Regions from separate parts of the Paenibacillus sp. JT22N12 genome, predicted to be linked through region 3. Evidence: riboswitches for the same ligand, from Rfam matches in the RefSeq annotation. Region 3 holds a riboswitch; each other region holds the start of a gene.
The links. A riboswitch is a leader RNA that binds a small molecule or an ion and turns the genes downstream of it on or off. The one in region 3 is predicted to bind cyclic di-AMP.
Positions count from the first base shown of each region.

Region 1 (2,264 bases), on a different contig from region 3:
GACCTTCGTTATTGGCGGCCCGCGCAAGGAGAGGAAGGTTGCGCTTACCTTTGACGATGTGCCTGATCCCCGCTACACGTCCAAGGTGCTTGATATATTGGCCCGCCATAAAGTCAGGGCGACTTTTTTTGTAGTCGGATCGCGCGCCGCTTCTTATCCGTCCATAGTCAGGCGCATTGGCAGGGAAGGGCATGTAATCGGCAACCATTCCTATAACCATGCGGTATTCTCGCGTATTTCCCTGTTTGCCTTCCAGCAGCAGATCCGCAATACTGACGCCATATTGCGTCCGCTCGCCGGATATAGTCCCAGATTAATCAGACCGCCCTATGGGGAAGTACTGCCCGGGCAAATTGAGTGGATGAAGCAAAACGGTTATATTGCCGTCAACTGGGATGTCGACTCTGTCGACTGGCGGGGCATCGACAGCAGTACGATATTGTTTAACATCAAGAAAACCCTGCAGCCCGGCTCCATTATTCTTCAGCATGCAGGCGGAGGCATCGGTCAGGATCTATCGGGAACATTAGAGGCGCTGCCCAAACTGATCAAGCTGCTCCGCAGCAAAGGCTATCAAATGGTTACGCTCCCCGAGCTGCTTGGAGAGCCGGCTGCACGAAGCGTAAAGCCCTGAAACCACCAAGCGGCGCCCCTGCAATGGGGCGCCGCTCATTTATGATCGATTATATTGAAGTATTATGATTTGCCAAGAACAAAAACCTTTACATATTGAAACCCGAACTTCTGGGCTTTTTCCTGCGATTGCGGTACGAAGATATCAATGCGATCCCCTTTGATCCCGCTCCCCATATCTGTCGCTACGGCCATCATGCCGCCAACAGGCAAACCGTCATGATCGTAACCGGTGATATACACCTTGCTTCCCATCGGAATACGGTTGGGATCAACTGCGATCGTACCCAGCTTGAGCGGGTTGCCGTAATAGTCAACCGGGCCCCAGCCGTTCTCGGATTCATCAGCTGTATAGGCGCTTGCTTTGGCTTGTACAACATCTGTATAGTTGTAGGCCAGTCCGTTGACTGTCACGGTATTTTTCGGCAGCGCTTTGGCCGTGGATTCCATTTTAATCGCCTTGACCGCCGCGGTTTTCGGAGCTGCTGCCGTTTTTTTCGCTGCCGATCCCGGCACTGTAATGGACAAGCCCGCATAAATATTGGACGGGTCCACGCCTGGATTCGCTTTCACCAGCTGATCAAGCTGCACACCGAATTGCTTGGACAACGTCCAGAAGGTATCATTGTGTTTTGCCTTGTAAACCGCTGCAGCGTTTGCCGCCCCTGCATGGGCAAGAATTGCCAATCCAAGTACAGCTGCTGCCGCGCCTTTTTTCCATTTTGCATTTACCAAAACAAATGTCCTCCTTTTATTTACGGGTTTATAGGCATGTTCTGATACAGAACTGTCTTCAAACTCCGTCATCGCTCAAACAAGGCAGCCTCTCTTCCGATTGGTTAAGTATGCCTGTTTGTGCATGCGGCCTGCGAGGTTAGTTGTCGGATTCGGATTGAGGAGTTCAACCCTACGCCAAAGCGGATATGCCCGCTCCAAAGCGATTCACCCCCAGCGGATTTTCACCCTGCCATTTCGACTGGCTCGGATAATATTCCGCGAGGCAGGAAACAGATTATTGCTTGCTGAAAGCATCTGTTTGCTGCCTCATAAAGATCCCCCGTACGATAAGTTTCGGCTCGCGTTAAAGGATACCATAATTCTATCCCCCAAATACACTGGTAAATAGGTCCAGCCGCGAACAATAACGGGATGAACGCCATTCGTTTATCCCTCTGTCTCCCATTCAAAGGCAGACAGCTCAACTGTGACGGTTGTACCGCTGCTTTCCTCGCTTTCAAATTTCAGCGTACCGCGGTGGGCTTCAATAATGCGCAAGCAAATCATGAGTCCAAGCCCGGTACCGGAGCTTTTGGTCGAGTAGAAGGGGCTGCCTAGACGCTCAAGCTTATCCTTGGGGATTCCCACCCCTTGATCTTGAATGCGGACAATGAGCATACCCGCGTCCCCCTCCTTCAGGGTAATGGATAAATCTCCTCCGCTTGGCATCGCCTCTATGGCATTTTTCATCAAATTGATAAATACCTGCTTGAGCTGATTCTCATCGCAATATACCGTCGGCATCTTCGCGGCAAAATCCTTTTTCATCTCGACATTGTTCATAATCGCCTGCGTTTCCAGCAGCGTAATCACATTCTCCAATATGGAGGCCAGATTATGCTGGCTGAACTGCT
Region 1 is NZ_JBWDNU010000002.1:51,959-54,222, reverse strand. Features, by position in the region: gene AC0YOA_RS05855 (polysaccharide deacetylase family protein) at 1-634, shown strand, start outside; gene AC0YOA_RS05850 (3D domain-containing protein) at 697-1,368, opposite strand; cyclic di-AMP (ydaO/yuaA leader) riboswitch at 1,482-1,720, opposite strand; gene AC0YOA_RS05845 (PAS domain S-box protein) at 1,798-2,264, opposite strand, start outside.
Region 1: another riboswitch for cyclic di-AMP. It lies ahead of AC0YOA_RS05850 (3D domain-containing protein); the one in region 3 lies ahead of AC0YOA_RS19890 (hypothetical protein).

Region 2 (2,264 bases), on a different contig from region 3:
TTGAATAAAGCATTGGAGGTGCAGCAGATGGAGAAATATTTAATTTTGAATGCGGATGATTTTGGGCAGAGCGAGGCCGCCAATCAAGCTATTATGCATTTGCTGGAGGAGCGGAAGGTATCATCGGCAACGATTATGCCGCCTGCCTCGGCCTTTGAGCAGGCGGCATCGTGGTGCCGTAAGCAGAAGGCAGGGAATATCGGGCTGCATCTGACGCTAACAAGCGAGATCGCCGCTTTGCCCTGGAAAAGCCTGACCGGCGATCCGTCGCTGGAGGGCCCGGACGGGCGCATGCACGCCACCATCGAAGCCTTCGAACGGCAGTCCGATCCGAAGGCGGTTGTACGGGAAATGCAGGCGCAGTTCGAGGCGGTGAAGCAGGCAGGTCTGACGGTCTCCCATGCGGATAATCATATGGGAAGTCTCTATGGGCTGGCGACAGGCAGAAGCTATCTGCCGCAGGTGCTGTGGCAGTGCTCCCGGCGCGGCCTGCCATTCCGTCTGTTCCGCTGGATCGATCCCCGGGACAAGTTTCTGGCGTCTATTCGGGGGGCGGAGCAGGCGCTGCGCAAGGTGGTCCATCTTGCGGATACGCTCGGCGTGCCGATACCGGATTATCTGCTGAGCCATACGTATGGCGTGGAAGAAGGGGAAACCTATGAGAGCTTCAAGCAAATGATGCTGGCAAAGCTCTACGATCTTCCCGAGGGAATCTGCGAGACTTATATTCATCCGGCAGCCGAGGACGAGCGTATGAGCGCCCTTGTTCCATCCTGGGAGAAGCGGGTATGGGAATACAAGCTGATGCAGGGTGATGATTTCGCTTATGCGCTGAGGGATGCCAAGGTTGCCCTGGCGACTTACGATGATGTGCGCAAGTACAGAAAAAAGCCAAGGCTCAAATCCGCGGCTGTGCTGTTGAGATCGCTTTTGACCAGACAAAAATAATGGGCAGGAAACATAATAGGTCATAAATGAAGATATCCTGCGAAAAAGGTTGGTAGGAAGAGGATAGGATCTATGTAAGCGTTTATATCGCTATATAGGGTAATGAGCTAAAATATTCTCCAGTTTCCGTTGCTGTACAACAAATAAGTGAAGGAGTAATATTCAGTAAGTGAAGCAGCAAGTCGTGGAAAAGAGTTTCAATTTCATAAAAATCCTTAATCGCTGAGTTCTGAAACAGAAACGGGGGAACCATGGAGGCAGATGCAGTTGATCTGGTCTCAGGGGTGAATCACCTGGCGCAAGCCAAGGTGTAGGGCGACTCTCGCGCCCGAATCCGACAGCTAACCTCGTAAGCGTACGGAAGAGGAATTATCGTTGTTTTAACCATGTTCAATTATGGATAAAGCCGGGAAAGCTCCTAACTTTCTGCGGCTTTTTTTATGCTTGAAATAAGGGATAGGATCATTTGCTTCACAACAAAATGCAGCTAAAAGGGGAAGTCACAGTGGTAGGCAGATTCAAACGGTTATTAATCGGACGTCCAATGAAAAGTGCGGAAATTGAAGGGGAAAAGCTGACCAAACTTAAAGCGCTTGCGGTATTGTCCTCGGATGCGCTCTCTTCAGTCGCTTACGGGACGGAACAAATTCTGATCGTTCTGATGGCTGCGGGCTTCGCGGCGGTATGGTATTCCATCCCCATCTCGCTTGCTGTGCTGGGTCTTCTCCTGATTCTGATTTTGTCTTACAGGCAAACGATCTTCGCTTATCCCGCCGGAGGCGGGGCTTATGTAGTAGCCAAGGACAATCTGGGCGTCCGCACCGGACTGCTGGCCGGAGGCTCGCTGCTTGTCGATTACATTCTTACTGTCGCCGTCAGCACATCCGCCGGGACTGATGCCATTACATCGGCTTTTCCGTCCCTGCATGATCACCGCGTACTGATTGCACTCATCATGATTTTGTTCTTGACCATTATCAGCCTGCGCGGAATTACGGAATCCGCGTCCGTGCTTGCCATGCCCGTTTATTTGTTTGTCTTCGCGATTTTCGCACTCATTATTTCGGGAATCATCAAGTATGCGCTCGGAGGCGTTGACGCGCATCCTCCGGAAATCGGCGCCGCTGTATCGAATATCAGTCTTTTCCTGCTTCTGAAGGCCTTCAGCTCCGGCTGTTCCGCGCTCACCGGCGTGGAGGCGGTGTCCAACGCCATACCGAACTTCAAGCAGCCAGCCAATCGCAATGCCGCCGCCACACTGATCATGATGGGCGCCATTCTGGGCGCCATGTTTGTGGGAATCAGCCTTCTCGCCT
Region 2 is NZ_JBWDNU010000019.1:62,607-64,870, reverse strand. Features, by position in the region: gene AC0YOA_RS35260 (MFS transporter) at 1-4, shown strand, start outside; gene AC0YOA_RS35255 (polysaccharide deacetylase family protein) at 28-948, shown strand; cyclic di-AMP (ydaO/yuaA leader) riboswitch at 1,159-1,319, shown strand; gene AC0YOA_RS35250 (APC family permease) at 1,454-2,264, shown strand, end outside.
Region 2: another riboswitch for cyclic di-AMP. It lies ahead of AC0YOA_RS35250 (APC family permease); the one in region 3 lies ahead of AC0YOA_RS19890 (hypothetical protein).

Region 3 (2,264 bases):
CCTCGGGATGCCATACCGTCGTAATAACGGTAATCTCCTGGCAGGACCAGTTGGCCATGAGCTGCAGATACTGACAGCTGAGCGGCAGGCTCGACTCAAAAATATAAACGCGTCCGATCGAAAATTGGGGAGCCGCTCCCGCTTTGCTGCGGGTCGTGTTCACTCGGATAATTTCATTAACGCCCAGTTCCCGCAGCAGCTTTTCTTCCCTCCTATTATTCGTGAGGGCAACCACAGGCTGCTGTTTGTAGAGCAGCAGCCGTACGAATTTTCTCCCTGCCTCAGTCGATGCAGCCACCAATATGGGCCGTTGTTCCATACTTTTCTCCTCCAAATTCAGGGAAGAAGGCAACAAAAAAGAAGCCTTAGGAAAAGAGTAACCTTTACCTGCGGCTTCTTTGACCATGACAAACGTCCTGATCGCTCGCGATAAGTGTTGCCTCTCCCGGTACGCTTACGAGGTTAGCTGTCGGATTCGGGCATGAGAGTAGCCCTACGCCCGGCATTTTGGAATGCCGGATGATTCACCCCGTGACCGTCGCCTTCGTCCCGATGGACGAGGACGGTCGTTGGTTCCCCCGTTACTGCAGCTGCTGCGCAATATTCAGCGAATGAAACAAAACAAGATTTATACAAAAATCTATACAACAAAAAACCGCAGAGGCACGTGACGCTCTGCGGTCGAATTTAATCGATCACTTCGTTCACCATTCCTCTCTCCACCTGCGCTTACGAGGTTAGCTGTCGGATTCGGGCGGTGAGAGTCGCCCTACGCTGCATGAGTTTCATGACACTCCTGCAACGATTCACCCCTGCGCTGTACGATCCGACTCTCACATCGGATACCAACAACGCCTCTATGGTTCCCCCGCTTTCCACCCGAAGGCGGAAACTCAGCGATCAAAAAAATGGATATATGCTGTTAAGCACGATATGAATCATACTCCCAGCCGTACGGCGTGTAAAGCATGTCCAGAACAGCTATGGGCACAAATAACGCCGCTGGACATATTTTCAAGCGCTTTCAGAGGATCAATGCTTCTTTATGCTCTGTATATCGCGGTATTTCGCCGTTTTTCTTTATCTCCGCTTAAAATGAAACCCGGCCCTTCGGTAGCTTATATGAAGAATGGAGCAGCGTATTAGCAACATGAAGAGGGAACGAGCAATTGCGCAAAATGACTGGTTTTAGCCGCTTATTTTCACTTTAAATGAAAAATATGGCGTTATGAAGTGTTTATCAGGCTGCGGATCGTTTTACAGAAGAAAAGGAACGGAATATGATAAATGGCAAGCCTGATTACGGCTATCATTTATTCGCTGAGTGCTTCCAAAGGAAGCAGCGGGGGAACCATGTGAGCGTCTGGGACTTCTGGCGTTCAAGGGGTGAATCCGGATGCCTGACGGCTCTGGAAGGGCGGCTCTCTCGTCCGAATCCGACAGCTAACCTCGTAAGCGAAAAAAGGGAGAGAATTTAAAGATGTCTGTTCAAACCGTTGACCCACTGCCCAAAGCTGACCCGCTGCCTGAACCGGAACTCCGCCTGCAGATCGTTCAAGTCAAAAGGATGGAACTGTTTATTGTGGCCCTCAATGAAAACAAAATGACCCGTTATCAGGTCATCCTGTTTCTGACCACAAACGCCGGACAGGCATGGAGCGATATGGTGCTGGAAAATTGGCAAAAGCCCGCGGACTGGATTACATGGTCCAACCGTTTCCGGGACATTCTGGATTCCAGGGAGCCTCATAATCTCGGTTGGTTATTGCAGCATTATCATGAAGATACCATTCAAAGTGTACTGGTCTCCTCAGCTCTGGAGCAGTTGAAAGGCAATCCCGGTCATAATCAGTCAGCGATAAAAACCGTATTGTTTGACCGTGCATCTTCTTATATTAGTTTGTTCTAGCATTCAAACCTCTTTTTATATTGTAGGGAAGCCCGGAGAGTTTCTGTGCTCTTCGGGCTTATTTTCTATGCCCTAAGGTCAGAGGATTCCTAAGGAGTATGGACCGGGCCGCTTGTCGATCAAGCCATCCAGAATAACGTGTACAAAAACACATAATTATGGCGTACAGCAGCATAATAAATCGTATAAATAACTCCCGTGCGGATAAAATCAAAAAAAAGCATCGTCCGCCCTAACAAGCAGCAGCGATACTTTAAATGAATTAGAACAATATAATTCCGGCGGCCCCGGCAGCCAAGATGACCATAATGGGATGGAGTTTATATTTCAGTAGGAGATATAAGCATCCGGCGCA
Region 3 is NZ_JBWDNU010000005.1:122,815-125,078, forward strand. Features, by position in the region: gene AC0YOA_RS19885 (hypothetical protein) at 1-319, opposite strand, end outside; cyclic di-AMP (ydaO/yuaA leader) riboswitch at 436-620, opposite strand; cyclic di-AMP (ydaO/yuaA leader) riboswitch at 712-909, opposite strand; cyclic di-AMP (ydaO/yuaA leader) riboswitch at 1,309-1,473, shown strand; gene AC0YOA_RS19890 (hypothetical protein) at 1,481-1,909, shown strand; gene AC0YOA_RS19895 (chromate transporter) at 2,172-2,264, opposite strand, start outside.